Regions from separate parts of the Streptomyces sp. NPDC002018 genome, predicted to be linked through region 2. Evidence: riboswitches for the same ligand, from Rfam matches in the RefSeq annotation. Region 2 holds a riboswitch; each other region holds the start of a gene.
The links. A riboswitch is a leader RNA that binds a small molecule or an ion and turns the genes downstream of it on or off. The one in region 2 is predicted to bind thiamine pyrophosphate.
Positions count from the first base shown of each region.

Region 1 (4,361 bases), on a different contig from region 2:
CCGAGGAGAACGCCGGCTGAGCCCGGCGGAACGGGGCCGTCCGGGTGATCCTTCGCGGCGAAAGCGATGTCCGGGCAGTCCGGGCAGGGACTACTTCCTGCGGCGCCGGCCCCTGCCGCCGCCCAGTTTGCGCGCCGACGCGCTCTGTACCGGCAGTGTGGGCGCCGTCTCCGGCCCCTCCGGATCCGAGGGGCCCGCCGGGCCCGACGGACCCCCGGGCCAGGGCGGGACGCTCCCCTGAGCCGGATACGGCGGTACGGGAGGCAGGGCCTCCGACGGGCCCACCGGCGGGTTTCCCGGCGCCGGCCGGTCGGCGGAGACCACCAGCGCCGCCAGCGCCGTGGTCACCGGTACCGATGCGACCAGACCGATCGAGCCCACCAGGGTCCTGACGATCTCTTCCGCCACCAGCTCACTGTTCGCGACCGTGCCCACATCCGACTGCGCGATCGAGAAGAGCAGCAGCAGCGGCAGCGCGGCGCCCGCGTAGGCGAGGACGAGCGTATTGACCACCGAGGCGATATGGTCCCGGCCGATACGGATACCCGCCCGGTAGAGGGCACGCGGCCCCATCGAGGGGTCGGCCTGGTGCAGCTCCCAGACCGCCGAGGTCTGGGTGACGGTCACATCGTCGAGGACACCCAGTGAGCCGATGATGACACCCGCCAGCAGCAGACCGCTCATATCGATCCCGGGATAGAGCCCGTGGATCAGCCCGGTGTTGTCGTCGGTGTTGCCGGTCAGGCTCGCCCAGCCGATGAAGAGTGATCCCAGGAGCCCGATCAGCAGCAGCGAGATCAGGGTGCCGAGGACCGCGACCGAGGTACGGGCCGTCAGACCGTGGCACATATAGAGCGCCAGCAGCATGATCGCACTGGCCCCGATCACCGCCACGACCAGCGGATTCGAGCCCTGAAGGATCGCGGGCAGGATGAACAGCGTCAGCACCGCGAACGAGACGGCGAGTGCGACCAGGGCCATGACACCACGTAGCCGCCCCACCACGACCACCGCCAGGGCGAAGATCCCCGCCAGCAGGGCCATGGGGAACTTACGGTTCACATCCGTCACGGAGTACTGGAGATCGCGGGGCGCGTCGGGTGCGTAGGCCACCACGACGCCTTGTTTCACGTGAAACTGCCGCGGTGCGTCAGGCTGGACGATCTCGATGAAGGTCCGGCCCTTCTCCTTGCCGCTGGTCACCTCGATCGTGGCCTTGACGCAATCACCGTTCTCCGCCTGCTCCGCCTCGCGCCCCTGGGGCTGCGAGGTGTCGCCGGTGGACGGGATCTGGGAGGCGTTGACGTCCTTGCAGTCCACCCGCTCGATCTGGACCACCTGACCCTGCTCGGTCTGCCGGTCGAAGCCGACACCGCTGCGTTCGTGGGCCGGCGCGCCACCCGGCCAGAACACGGCCAGCCCTACGACCACCGCGGTCGCGAACGGAATCAGGACCGCGGCGATGACCTTGCGAAGGTGCTGGGAGACCGGCGCGGCGGGGCCATGGCTGTGCGTGTGTCCATGCGATTCGTGGGTCTGCTGGGGTGAGGTCACCGACCGATCATCGCAAGAAGCAGAAGGCCCCCTGTTCAGCACGCCGGATATGACGCTAGCGTGGAGGCACCTTTTGCACACGCGGGAGCTCGGAGCACCGGGCTGAGAGGGCGCTGACTGTGTAGTCCCGGGGAGTATCCCCTGGACCCCCTGAGCTGCGCCGACCGCTGAACCTGTTACCGGGTAATGCCGGCGTAGGGAGTAGGTCTCATGACCGTTCAGGACGCACACACGCCTGCCTCCGATTCGGGAGATCCGATCGAGGCCCAGAGGTCCATCGGCTGGCACAAGGGATATGTCCAGGGCTCGCGCCCCGACCTCCAGGTGCCGGTCCGCCGGGTGCACCTCACCAACGGCCAGGACGTGACGCTGTACGACACGTCGGGGCCGTACACCGATCCCGCCGTCGAGACCGATGTACGCCGCGGTCTCGCGCCGCTGCGGGAGAACTGGATCATCGGGCGGGGCGACACCGAGGAGTACGCGGGCCGGCCGGTCCGCCCCGAGGACGACGGACTCAAGCACACGGCGCCGCGCGGGGGACTGCGCAACCTCGACGCGGTCTTTCCCGGCCGGCCGCGCCAGCCGCGCCGGGGCCGCGGCGGACAGGCGGTGACCCAGCTCGCGTACGCCCGGCGCGGGGACATCACTCCGGAGATGGAGTATGTCGCGATCCGCGAGAACGTGTCCCCGGAGACCGTGCGCGAGGAGATCGCCGCGGGCCGCGCCGTACTGCCCGCCAATGTCAACCACCCCGAGATCGAGCCGATGATCATCGGCAAGCGGTTCCTGGTGAAGGTCAACGCCAACATCGGCAACTCCGCGGTCACTTCCTCCATCGAGGAGGAGGTGGACAAGATGACCTGGGCGACGCGCTGGGGCGCGGACACGGTCATGGACCTCTCCACCGGCCGCAATATCCACACCACGCGTGAGTGGGTGCTGCGCAACTCCCCCGTGCCCATCGGCACCGTGCCGCTCTACCAGGCCCTCGAAAAGGTCGACGGCAAGGCCGAGGAACTGACCTGGGAGATCTACAAGGACACGGTCGTCGAGCAGGCCGAGCAGGGCGTCGACTACATGACGGTCCATGCCGGGGTACTGCTGCGGTACGTACCGCTGACGGCGCGCCGCAAGACGGGCATCGTCTCGCGCGGCGGCTCGATCATGGCGGCCTGGTGTCTCGCGCACCACAAGGAGTCGTTCCTGTACGAGAACTTCGAGGAGCTGTGCGAGATCCTCGCGGCCTACGACGTGACGTACTCCCTGGGTGACGGTCTGCGGCCGGGCTCCATCGCGGACGCCAACGACGAGGCCCAGTTCGCCGAGCTGCGCACGCTCGGGGAGCTGAACTCGACCGCCAAGCGGCTGGGCGTCCAGACGATGATCGAAGGGCCGGGACATGTCCCGATGCACAAGATCAAGGAGAACATCGACCTCCAGCAGGAGATTTGCGAGGAGGCGCCGTTCTACACGCTCGGCCCGCTGACGACCGATGTGGCTCCGGCGTACGACCACATCACCTCCGGCATCGGTGCGGCGATGATCGCGTGGTGGGGGACGGCGATGCTCTGCTACGTCACTCCCAAGGAGCACCTCGGTCTGCCGAACCGGGACGACGTCAAGACCGGTGTCATCACCTACAAGATCGCGGCCCATGCGGCGGATCTCGCCAAGGGCCACCCGGGGGCGCAGACCTGGGACGACGCCCTTTCCGACGCCCGGTTCGAGTTCCGCTGGGAGGACCAGTTCAATCTGGCCCTCGACCCGGACACGGCCCGGGAGTTCCACGACGAGACCCTCCCGGCCGAACCGGCGAAGACGGCCCACTTCTGCTCGATGTGCGGGCCCAAGTTCTGCTCGATGAAGATCAGCAGGAGCATCACGGAGCGGTTCGGCGGAGACGTGGAGGCGAGTCCGGAGGAGATCGAGGCGGGCATGCTCGAGAAGTCCAAGGAGTTCGCGGCGAGCGGCAACCGCGTGTATCTGCCGCTGGCGGACTGACCGCAGGCGCGCGGTGCGGGAGCGGTGGCGGCCCGGTCGGACCGCCACCGCTCACCCCGGCCGTCCGGAGCGCACACACCCGGTCCGTCCCGCGCCTGCCTGCGCCTGCCTGCTCCGGCCGGTCGTCGCCCGCTCACTCCGGCCGTGCTGCCTCTGTCCACCGCGGCTGTCCGGCGTGGGAGTCACTCCGGGCGGTGGTCCGGCCCGCCGAAGTCGGGGCTGGTGAAGTCCGGGCTGGTGAAGCTCGGACGATGGCCGGCCGTGGCTCCCTCGTCCGGGCTGCTGAAGTCCGGCCTGCTGTAGCCGATCTTGGGCAGATGCTTCAGCGATGCGGCCGGTCCCGAGGCCGCCGGATCCGCTCCCGGGTCGGCCAGGGCGGCGCGCAGGTAGGGCAGAATGCCCCGCTCCAGCAGGGCATGGCGCCAGGCCTCCCGCGCACGGGCCACCTCGTCCGGCAGCTCACCGCTCGTCGGCGTCTCGGCAGGAAGCTGGGTCGAACTGTTGCGCAGGGCCGTGATCAGCAGGCCCACCGCGGCGGCCATGAGGCCTATCGCGGTGACGGCGGCGAAGAACCAGCCGACGGCGAGCAGGCTGTCGGCGAACGCGGGCGGCCGGCTGAGCGCCTTGAGGAGATAGCCGACGAGCAGGAAGATCACCGCGGCCGTGCCGGCGAGGACCGGAAGCAGCACGGTGATGACAGCCGTCAGCCCCGCCCCGGCCGTCGCCGCCGTGCCCGGGTCGGGCTCCAGCACGGCGCGGACCGAGACGGAAGGGCCCGGCGAGCGGGCCTCCTCGCGGACCTT
Region 1 covers NZ_JBIASO010000026.1:23,248-27,608, forward strand. The annotation lists gene ACFYYH_RS30785 (SsgA family sporulation/cell division regulator) at 1-20, shown strand, start outside; gene ACFYYH_RS30790 (YibE/F family protein) at 91-1,554, opposite strand; TPP riboswitch at 1,626-1,772, shown strand; gene thiC (phosphomethylpyrimidine synthase ThiC) at 1,765-3,558, shown strand; gene ACFYYH_RS30800 (hypothetical protein) at 3,741-4,361, opposite strand, start outside.
Region 1: linked by a shared signal. The riboswitch ahead of thiC (phosphomethylpyrimidine synthase ThiC) and the one ahead of thiO (glycine oxidase ThiO) in region 2 are both predicted to bind thiamine pyrophosphate.

Region 2 (4,361 bases):
CCACATCCGCGCGGTCGTTCACCGCGAGGAGTACGCCGTGGCGTCGGCAGGCGTCGGCGAAGACCTGGAGGTGCTCCAGCTCCTCGGCCGCCTCCATGCCCTTGTCCCGCAGTTGCACGATGTCCACACCGGACGCGAGCACGGCGTCGAGGAACTCCGGGAGGTCCCCCTGCCGCTTGCGGGCGTCCGTGCACAGATAGAGCCGGGCGTCGGAGAGCGACGCACGAGCGTCGGACATGGGAAGGTCCCCCCTCGGGTCGGCGGTGTGCGGAGGCGCCGGGGCCGCCGCGCGGCCACGAAGGCACCGCCGCACACCGCGAGAGTGGTGAATGGCTCAGACGGCGAGCGCCTGGGCCCGGCGCTTCACCTCCGTGCCGCGATTCTCGCTGAGCGCCTGCGCGGGCGTGCCCGGCAGGGTCGGGTCGGGGGTGAAGAGCCATTCGAGCATCTCTTCGTCGGCGAAGCCGTCGTCCCTCAGCAGCGTCAGGGTCCCGGCGAGGCCCTTGACGACCTTGCCGCCGTCGATGAAGGCTGCGGGCACCTGGAGCGTCCTGTTCTCGCCGCGGCGCACGGCGATGAGCTGCCCTTCCTTCACCAACTGGCGCACACGGGTCACCTCGACATCGAGGGCTTCCGCGATGTCGGGCAGGTGGAGCCAGGCGGGGACGAGAGCATCGATCTTTGCGTCAATCTCGGTCACAGGACAAGCGTGCCATCCCGGACTGACAGACGCCACGAACCGGCTCCGCCCGGAGCAGCCACCGCACCCGGCCGGGGACCGCCACAGAACCTGTCCGGGACCGGCACAGAACCCGTCCCGACCGGCACAGAACCCGTCCCGGACCGGCGCCTGCGGCCCGTCCTCGCGTCAGAGAACGGCCTGCCGCAGCGGTACGGCCGGATCGGCGGCCCGCGCCCCGTCCAGCCGTGCGCCCGTCTCCATCAGCTTGCGGCCCTGCGTCAGGTCACGCGGCCTGCCGACGGCGAGCAACGCCACCAGCGCGCCGTCCCGCAGCCACACCACCGACCAGGCGGCCTCCGCCGGATCGCCGCGCCACACCAGTGTGTCCGTCTCCGTGTGATGGCCCGCGTACTGCACGAACCGGCCGAACTGCTCCGACCAGAAGTACGGCACGGGATCGTAGCGCCGCCCGGTCTCGCCGACGGCCTGGGCGGCGACCGTACGGGGGCCCTGGAGCGCGTTGTCCCAGTGGTGCACGAGCAGTCGCTCGCCGTAACGGGCGGACGGGAAGGACGCGCAGTCACCGACCGCGTACACATCGGGCAGGGACGTCGCCAGCCGCTCGTCCGCGACGACCGCCCCGTCCGGGCCCAGCGCGATCCCGGAACCGGCCAGCCAGCCCGTCGAGGGGCGCGCCCCGATGCCCACGACCACCGCGTCGGCGGGCAGCCGCCGGCCGTCCGCCAGCACCACCGTGCCCGGCTCGACACCGGCCACCCGCACGCCCGTCAGCAGTTCGGCGCCGCTCTCCGCGTACCAGTGCGTCATGGGCGCGGCGACCTCGGCGGGCAGGGCGCCCGGAAGCGGCCGGTCCGCCGCCTCTACGACCGTCACGGCACACCCGGCCTCGCGGGCGGCGGTGGTGAACTCCGCGCCGATCCATCCCGCGCCGACGACCACGATCCCGTCCCGCCGTTCCAGGACGGGCCGCAGCGCCTCCGCGTCGTCCAGTGTGCGCAGCAGATGGACACCGGGCACCGACCCGGCGCCGGGCAGCCCGACCGGCTCCGCGCCGGTGGCGAGGACCAGGAGGTCGTACGGGACGGGCCCGGCCCCGGTGTCGACCTCCCGCGCGTCCGGGCGCAGGCCGGTCACCTCCACACCGAGCCTCAGCTCCACGGAGAGCGCCTCGAAGTCGATGTCGAAGGCCGAACCGTCCACCGTGCCCAGCAGCACCGCCTTGGAGAGCGGGGGCCGGTCGTACGGCGGATGGGGTTCCGCGCCGATCAGAGTGACCGGGCCCTCGAAGCCCTTCTCCCGCAGGGCCACGGCGGTCTGCACCCCCGCCATGCCCGCACCGACGATGACGACGCCCGGCTGTTCCCGCTGCTCACTCATCCGGTCACCTTAAGCAGCCGACGGGCCGTCGGGGGATGGGCTGTCCGGCTCCGGTTCCCGCCGGACCGGCCGCACGGACCCCGCACGGCCGGACCGCCGCCGCACGGTTGCGCCGCGGCCGGACGGCCTTACCCCGCGGCGGGCCGCGCGTTAGGCTGGCCGTCGACACTACCTCGCGGGAGCCCGGACGCACCGGGCTGAGAGGGAGGCTGGAGCGGCCTCCGACCGTACGAACCTGATCCGGGTCATGCCGGCGAAGGGAGGGGCTGGAAGCCCATGCAGTCGTCTCAGGAGAAGACCGGCTCCGATGTCCTGGTCATCGGGGGCGGGATCATCGGCCTGGTCACGGCCTGGCGGGCCGCGCGGCACGGACTGCGGACCGCCGTCGCCGACCCCGATCCCGGCGGTGGCGCCGCGCGGGTCGCGGCGGGCATGCTGGCCGCCGTCACCGAACTCCACCACGGGGAGCAGCTCCTGCTGGGGCTCAATCTCGCCTCGGCGGAGCGTTATCCGGCGTTCGTGGCCGAACTGGAGGAGGCGAGCGGCCAGGACACCGGCTACCGGGCCTGCGGCACACTCGCCGTCGCCCTCGATACCGACGACCGCGCCGAACTGCGCGAGCTCCACGCCCTCCAGCACCGCTCGGGCCTGACGTCCGAGTGGCTCACCGGGCGCGAGTGCCGACGGCTCGAACCGATGCTCGCGCCGGGTGTGCGCGGCGGTCTGCGGGTCGACGGCGACCACCAGATCGATCCCCGCCGGCTGGCCTCGGCCCTGGTCACGGCGTGCGAACGGGCCGGGGTGGTCCTCCACCGCTCCCGGGCCGAGCGGCTCTCCGTCGTACGGGACCGGGCCACCGGCGCCGTACTGGACGGCGGACACACGCTCACCGCGGACCAGGTGGTGCTGGCGGCCGGCAGTCTGAGCGGGCGGCTGGCCGGCGTCCCCGACGAGGTCCTGCCGCCGGTACGGCCCGTGAAGGGCCAGATCCTGCGGCTGACGGTGCCCCGTCCGTACGCGCCCTTCCTGTCCAGAACGGTACGGGCCGTGGTGCGCGGCAGCCAGGTCTATCTGGTGCCGCGCGAGAACGGCGAGCTGGTCGTCGGCGCCACCAGCGAGGAACTGGGCTGGGACACCACGGTCACCGCGGGCGGGGTGTACGAACTGCTGCGGGACGCCCATGAACTGGTCCCCGGCATCACCGAACTGCCGCTCACCGAGACCCGCGCGGGACTGCGCCCCGGCTCGCCCGACAACGCGCCGCTGCTGGGGCCGACCGCGCTGCCGGGGCTGCATCTCGCGACCGGGCACTACCGCAACGGGGTGCTGCTCACGCCCGTCACCGGCGACGCGCTGGCGGCGGTGCTGACCACGGGCGAACTCCCCGAGGTGGCCCGCCCCTTCAGCCCGCGCCGCTTCACCTCCGAACCGCAGGACCTCACCTCCGTACCGCGGGAGCTGACCGTATGAGCACCTCAGTCCGTGTGACCGTCTCCCTGAACGGCGAGTCCCGTGATCTCGCCCCGGGCACCACCCTCGACCTCGTGGTCCGCTCCCTCACCCCCGCGCCCTCGGGTGTCGCCGCCGCCGTCAACGAGACGGTGGTGCCGCGCGGCCGCTGGTCCGGCACCGTGCTCGCCGACGGCGACCGCGTGGAAGTCCTCACCGCGGTCCAGGGAGGCTGAGCCGCCATGGCCGACGACCGGCTGACCATCGCCTCCACCGTCCTCAACTCCCGGCTGATCATGGGGACGGGCGGGGCGCCCAGCCTGGAGGTGCTGGAACGGTGTCTGACCGCCTCCGGCACCGAACTCACCACCGTCGCGATGCGCCGCCTCGACCCCACGGTCCGGGGCTCGGTCCTCTCCGTGCTCGACTCCCTGGGCATCCGCGCCCTGCCCAACACGGCGGGCTGCTACACCGCGGGCGAGGCGGTCCTGACCGCCCGGCTCGCGCGCGAGGCGCTCGGTACGGAGTGGATCAAGCTGGAGGTGGTCGCGGACGAACGGACCCTGCTGCCCGACCCGATCGAGCTGCTGGAGGCGGCCGAGACCCTGGTCGACGACGGGTTCACGGTGCTGCCGTACACCAACGACGATCCCGTGCTCGCCAGAAAGCTGGAGGACGTGGGCTGCGCCGCGATCATGCCGCTCGGTTCGCCGATCGGCTCGGGCCTCGGCATCCGCAACCCGCACAACTTCCAGCTCATCGTGGAACGGGCGAACGTACCCGTGATCCTCGACGCGGGCGCGGGCACCGCGTCGGACGCGGCGCTGGCGAT
Region 2 covers NZ_JBIASO010000009.1:48,767-53,127, reverse strand. The annotation lists gene thiE (thiamine phosphate synthase) at 1-238, opposite strand, end outside; gene ACFYYH_RS16760 (Rv2175c family DNA-binding protein) at 335-700, opposite strand; gene ACFYYH_RS16755 (NAD(P)/FAD-dependent oxidoreductase) at 869-2,080, opposite strand; TPP riboswitch at 2,246-2,359, shown strand; gene thiO (glycine oxidase ThiO) at 2,357-3,550, shown strand; gene thiS (sulfur carrier protein ThiS) at 3,547-3,765, shown strand; gene ACFYYH_RS16740 (thiazole synthase) at 3,772-4,361, shown strand, end outside.

Region 3 (4,361 bases), on a different contig from region 2:
CAGGGTGGAGTAGGCGGGGCCGCCCAGGATCTGGACGACGCCGAAGGAGGTGAAGGTGAAGAGGAAGACCATCAGCGCGGCGGCGGCCACGGCGGGGGCGAGGGCCGGCAGCGTGACCCGCCACCAGGCCGCGAGGCGGCCCGCGCCCAGCACCCGCGCGGCCTCCTCCTGGCGCGGGTCGAGCTGGGCCCACAGACCGCCCACGGTCCGCACGACCACGGCGTAGTTGAAGAAGACATGGGCGAGAAGGATCGCCCAGACGGTGGTGTCGAGCCGTACGCCCCACAGCTCGTCGAGCAGTCCGCCGCGCCCGAGCAGCGCCAGGAAGGCCGTACCGACGACCACGGTCGGCAGGACGAACGGCACGGTGACCACCGCGCGCAGCAGATGTCTGCCGGGGAAGTCGAAGCGCGCGAAGACATACGCCCCGGGCAGCGCGATCAGCAGGGTGAGCGCGGTGGAGGCGAGCGCCTGCCAGGTGGTGAACCACAGGACGTCGAGGATGTCGGGACGGCTCAGTACGTCACCGACGCGGCCGGGGCGCCAGACGCCGTCGGCCGTGAGCCCCCGGCCGACGATCGAGGCCACGGGATAGGCGAAGAACACCGCGAAGAACGCGACGGGCACCGCCATGAGGGCGAGCCGGACGGCGTTCGCGCGCCCGGCCCGTCCCCGGGCCCCGGTGTGCGGGGCTACTTCACCACGAGGGAGGACCACGACTGGATCCACTGCTCGCGGCCGGCGGCGATCCTGTCGGGCGCCATTGTCTCCGGCTTGTCGACCGTCGCGCCGAACCGCGTGAACAGTTCGGGCAGCGGGACGTCCTGGACGACCGGGTTGACGAACATGGTGAGCGGCATGTCCGCCTGGAACTCCGTGCTGATCAGGAAGTCCAGCAGGGCCTTGCCGCCCGCCTCGTTCTTCGCGCCCGTGAGCAGCCCGGCGAACTCGATCTGCCGGAAGCAGGTGCCGGTGGAGACCCCCGTCGGGGCCTCCTTCGGCCGCGGCTCGGCGTACAGCACCTCGGCGGGCGGGCTGGAGGCGTACGAGACGACGAGCGGGCGGTCGGCCTTGGCCTTCCTGCCGCCGGCCGAGCCCGAGAAGTTCTCGTTGTAGGCCTGCTCCCAGCTGTCCACGACCTGGACGCCGTTGTCCTTGAGCTTCTTCCAGTAGTCCTGCCAGCCGTCGTCGCCGTAGCGCGCGGCCGTGCCGAGCAGGAAGCCGAGGCCGGGCGAGGAGGTCGCGGCGTTCTCGGTGACCAGCAGATCGCGGTACCGCGGCTTGATCAGATCGTCGAAGGACCGCGGCGGCGCGAGCTTCTTGTCCGCGAAGTACTTCTTGTCGTAGTTGACACAGATATCGCCGGTGTCGACCGGGGTGACCCGGTTCTTGTCCCGGTCGAGCCGGGTGGCCGCCTCGACCCGGTCGAGGCCCTTCGCCTCGTACGGCGTGAACAGGCCGTTGTCGAGGGCGCGGGAGAGCAGGGTGTTGTCGACACCGAAGAAGACATCGCCCTGGGGCGAACCCTTGGTGAGGATCTCCTTGTTGAGGGCCTCGCCCGCGTCCCCGCTCTTCAGCACCTTGACCGTGTAGCCGGTCCGCTTCGTGAACTCCTTGAGCACGGCGGGAGAGGCGTTGAACGAGTCGTGGCTGACGAGGGTGACGGTCTTCGACGTACCGCTGCCGCCCTGACCGCCGCCGCCGGACGACGCGGAGTCGTCGGACCCGCCGCAGGCGGCGAGCGACGAGACACCGAGCGCGGCGGCGACCGCGGCGACCGCCATCCTTCTGACGCTGATGGTGCTCACTGATTTTCCTCCTGGATGTCCAGGAGAAGACGCGGCCCTGCCCGCGGTCCGGACGGACCGGACCGCGGGCAGGGCGCAACAGCTCGAGTGGTGACCGAACTTCCTACCCAGAATGACCTGGGCGAGGTTCAGAGGGTCTGCGGCCGCTGCCCGCTCTCACGGACATGTGCCACACTCTCAGCGCTGTGGCGCTCCCCTGTCGGAACATATGCAATGCGTTCGCGCCCAGGCTACATGTACCTCATGTCCGGGCTCGGTCCGGCTTCGCCTTCCGTAGGTGGCTTCCCGTACGACCGTCTCCCCCACGGTCACCATCCCGCACGGCACCCCTCACCGCGCGGCCCGCCCACCGGGGCGCCCGTGGGACTACCGCTCCGACGCGGCCAACTGCCCGCACGCTCCGTCGATCTCCTGGCCCCGGGTGTCCCGTACGGTCACGGGCACCCCGTGGGAAGCGATCGCCTCCACGAAGGCCTTCTCGTCCTCGGGGCGCGACGCCGTCCACTTCGAGCCCGGGGTCGGGTTGAGCGGGATCAGATTGACGTGCACCCGCTTGCCCTTGAGCAGCCGGCCCAGCCGGTCACCGCGCCAGGCCTGGTCGTTGATGTCACGGATCAGGGCGTACTCGATGGAGACCCGGCGGCCGGACTTCTCGGCGTACTCCCACGCCGCGTCCAGCACTTCCCGCACCTTCCAGCGTGTGTTGACCGGGACGAGGGTGTCGCGCAGCTCGTCGTCGGGCGCGTGCAGCGAGACCGCGAGCCGGCACTTGAAGCCCTCGTCGGCGAAGCGCAGCATCGCGGGCACCAGACCGACCGTGGAGACCGTGATCCCGCGCTGCGACAGCCCCAGCCCGTCGGGCTCGGGATCGGTCAGCCGGCGGATCGCGCCGACCACCCGCTTGTAGTTGGCGAGCGGCTCGCCCATGCCCATGAAGACGATGTTCGACAGCCGGGAGGGCCCGCCGGGCACATCGCCGTCGCGCAGGGCGCGCATCCCGTCCACGATCTGGTGCACGATCTCGGCGGTGGACAGATTGCGGTCGAGACCGGCCTGTCCGGTGGCGCAGAACGGGCAGTTCATCCCGCAGCCCGCCTGCGACGAGATGCACATCGTCACCCGGTCCGGATAGCGCATCAGCACGGACTCGACCAGAGTGCCGTCGTGCAGCCGCCAGAGCGTCTTGCGCGTGGTGTCGTCGTCGCAGGAGATGTGCCGCACCACCGACATCAGATCGGGCAGCAGCTCCGCCGCGAGCCTCTGACGCGCGGCGGCCGGGATGTCCGTCCACTGCTCGGGATCGTGGGTGAGCCGCGCGAAGTAGTGCTGCGAAAGCTGGTTCGCACGGAACGCCTTCTCGCCGATCGCAGCGACGGCCTCGCGGCGCTCGGCGGGGGTGAGGTCGGCGAGATGCCGCGGGGGCTTCGTGGCTCCGCGGGGCGCGACAAAAGTCAGTTCTCCAGGTACAGGCATGGTGGATCCAGTGTCGCAGACGAACGGCAGGGGGCCCGCTGCCCTGTGGACAACGGACCCCCGTACGGTATCCGGCCTGGTCGGAGACGTTCCGGCCGAGTGGAGCGAACCGGCGGCCGACGGCCACCGGGTGCCCGGTCAGGTCCCCACGAAGATCACCAGCAGCAGCCAGACCACCGGCGCCGTGGGCAGCAGGGAGTCGAGCCGGTCCATGATGCCGCCGTGACCGGGCAGCAGGGTGCCCATGTCCTTGATCCCGAGATCCCGCTTGATCATGGACTCACCGAGATCGCCGAGCGTGGCACTGGCGGCGACCGCCAGCCCCAGCAGCAGCCCCTGCCACCAGATCCCGTCCCGGATCAGGAACTCCATGCAGAGCGCGCCCGCCACCATCGCGAAGACGATCGCTCCGGCCAGTCCCTCCCTGGTCTTGCCGGGGCTGATGCGCGGTGCGAGCTTGTGCGTACCGAACCGCCAGCCGACCGCGTACGCGCCGGTGTCGCTGACGACCGTGAGCACCAGGAACATCAGGACCCGTCGGGGGCCGTCGTCCGCCGTGAGCATCATCGTCACGAAGGTGGCCAGGAACGGTACGTAGAACGCCGCGAAGACCCCTGCGGTGACGTCCTTGAGATAGCCCTCGGGCCGTTGCGTCATCCGCCAGACCAGCACCGCGAGCGCCGTGAGGGCCATCGCGACCCAGGCGCCCTCGGCGCCGCGCGCGTAGCCGGCGACGACCATCGCGGCGCCGCCGACGGCCAGTGGCACCAGCGGGGCCTTGATGCCCTTCTTCTCGTCGAGCCGCGACGTCAGCTCCCACAGCCCGACGACCACCGCGACCGCGACGACACCGACGAACACGGCCTTGACGATGAAGAGCGACGCCACGACGACGGCGCCGAGTCCGAGGCCCACTCCTATGGCCGCGCGCAGATCACGGCCCGCGCGCTTCTTCGGCGGCGGTGGCGGAGGGGCTCCCATGGGCTCCTGTGGAGTCTCGTCGCGGAACAGAGGGCCGCCCGGCCGAGCAGCCCCCCGGTCGTCGTCCTGGTCGCCGCCGTGAGCGGGTCCGTCGGGCAC
Region 3 covers NZ_JBIASO010000005.1:89,958-94,318, forward strand. The annotation lists gene ACFYYH_RS09910 (ABC transporter permease) at 1-633, opposite strand, end outside; gene ACFYYH_RS09915 (thiamine ABC transporter substrate binding subunit) at 693-1,784, opposite strand; TPP riboswitch at 1,891-2,016, opposite strand; gene rlmN (23S rRNA (adenine(2503)-C(2))-methyltransferase RlmN) at 2,175-3,281, opposite strand; gene ACFYYH_RS09925 (phosphatidate cytidylyltransferase) at 3,420-4,361, opposite strand, start outside.
Region 3: linked by a shared signal. The riboswitch ahead of ACFYYH_RS09915 (thiamine ABC transporter substrate binding subunit) and the one ahead of thiO (glycine oxidase ThiO) in region 2 are both predicted to bind thiamine pyrophosphate.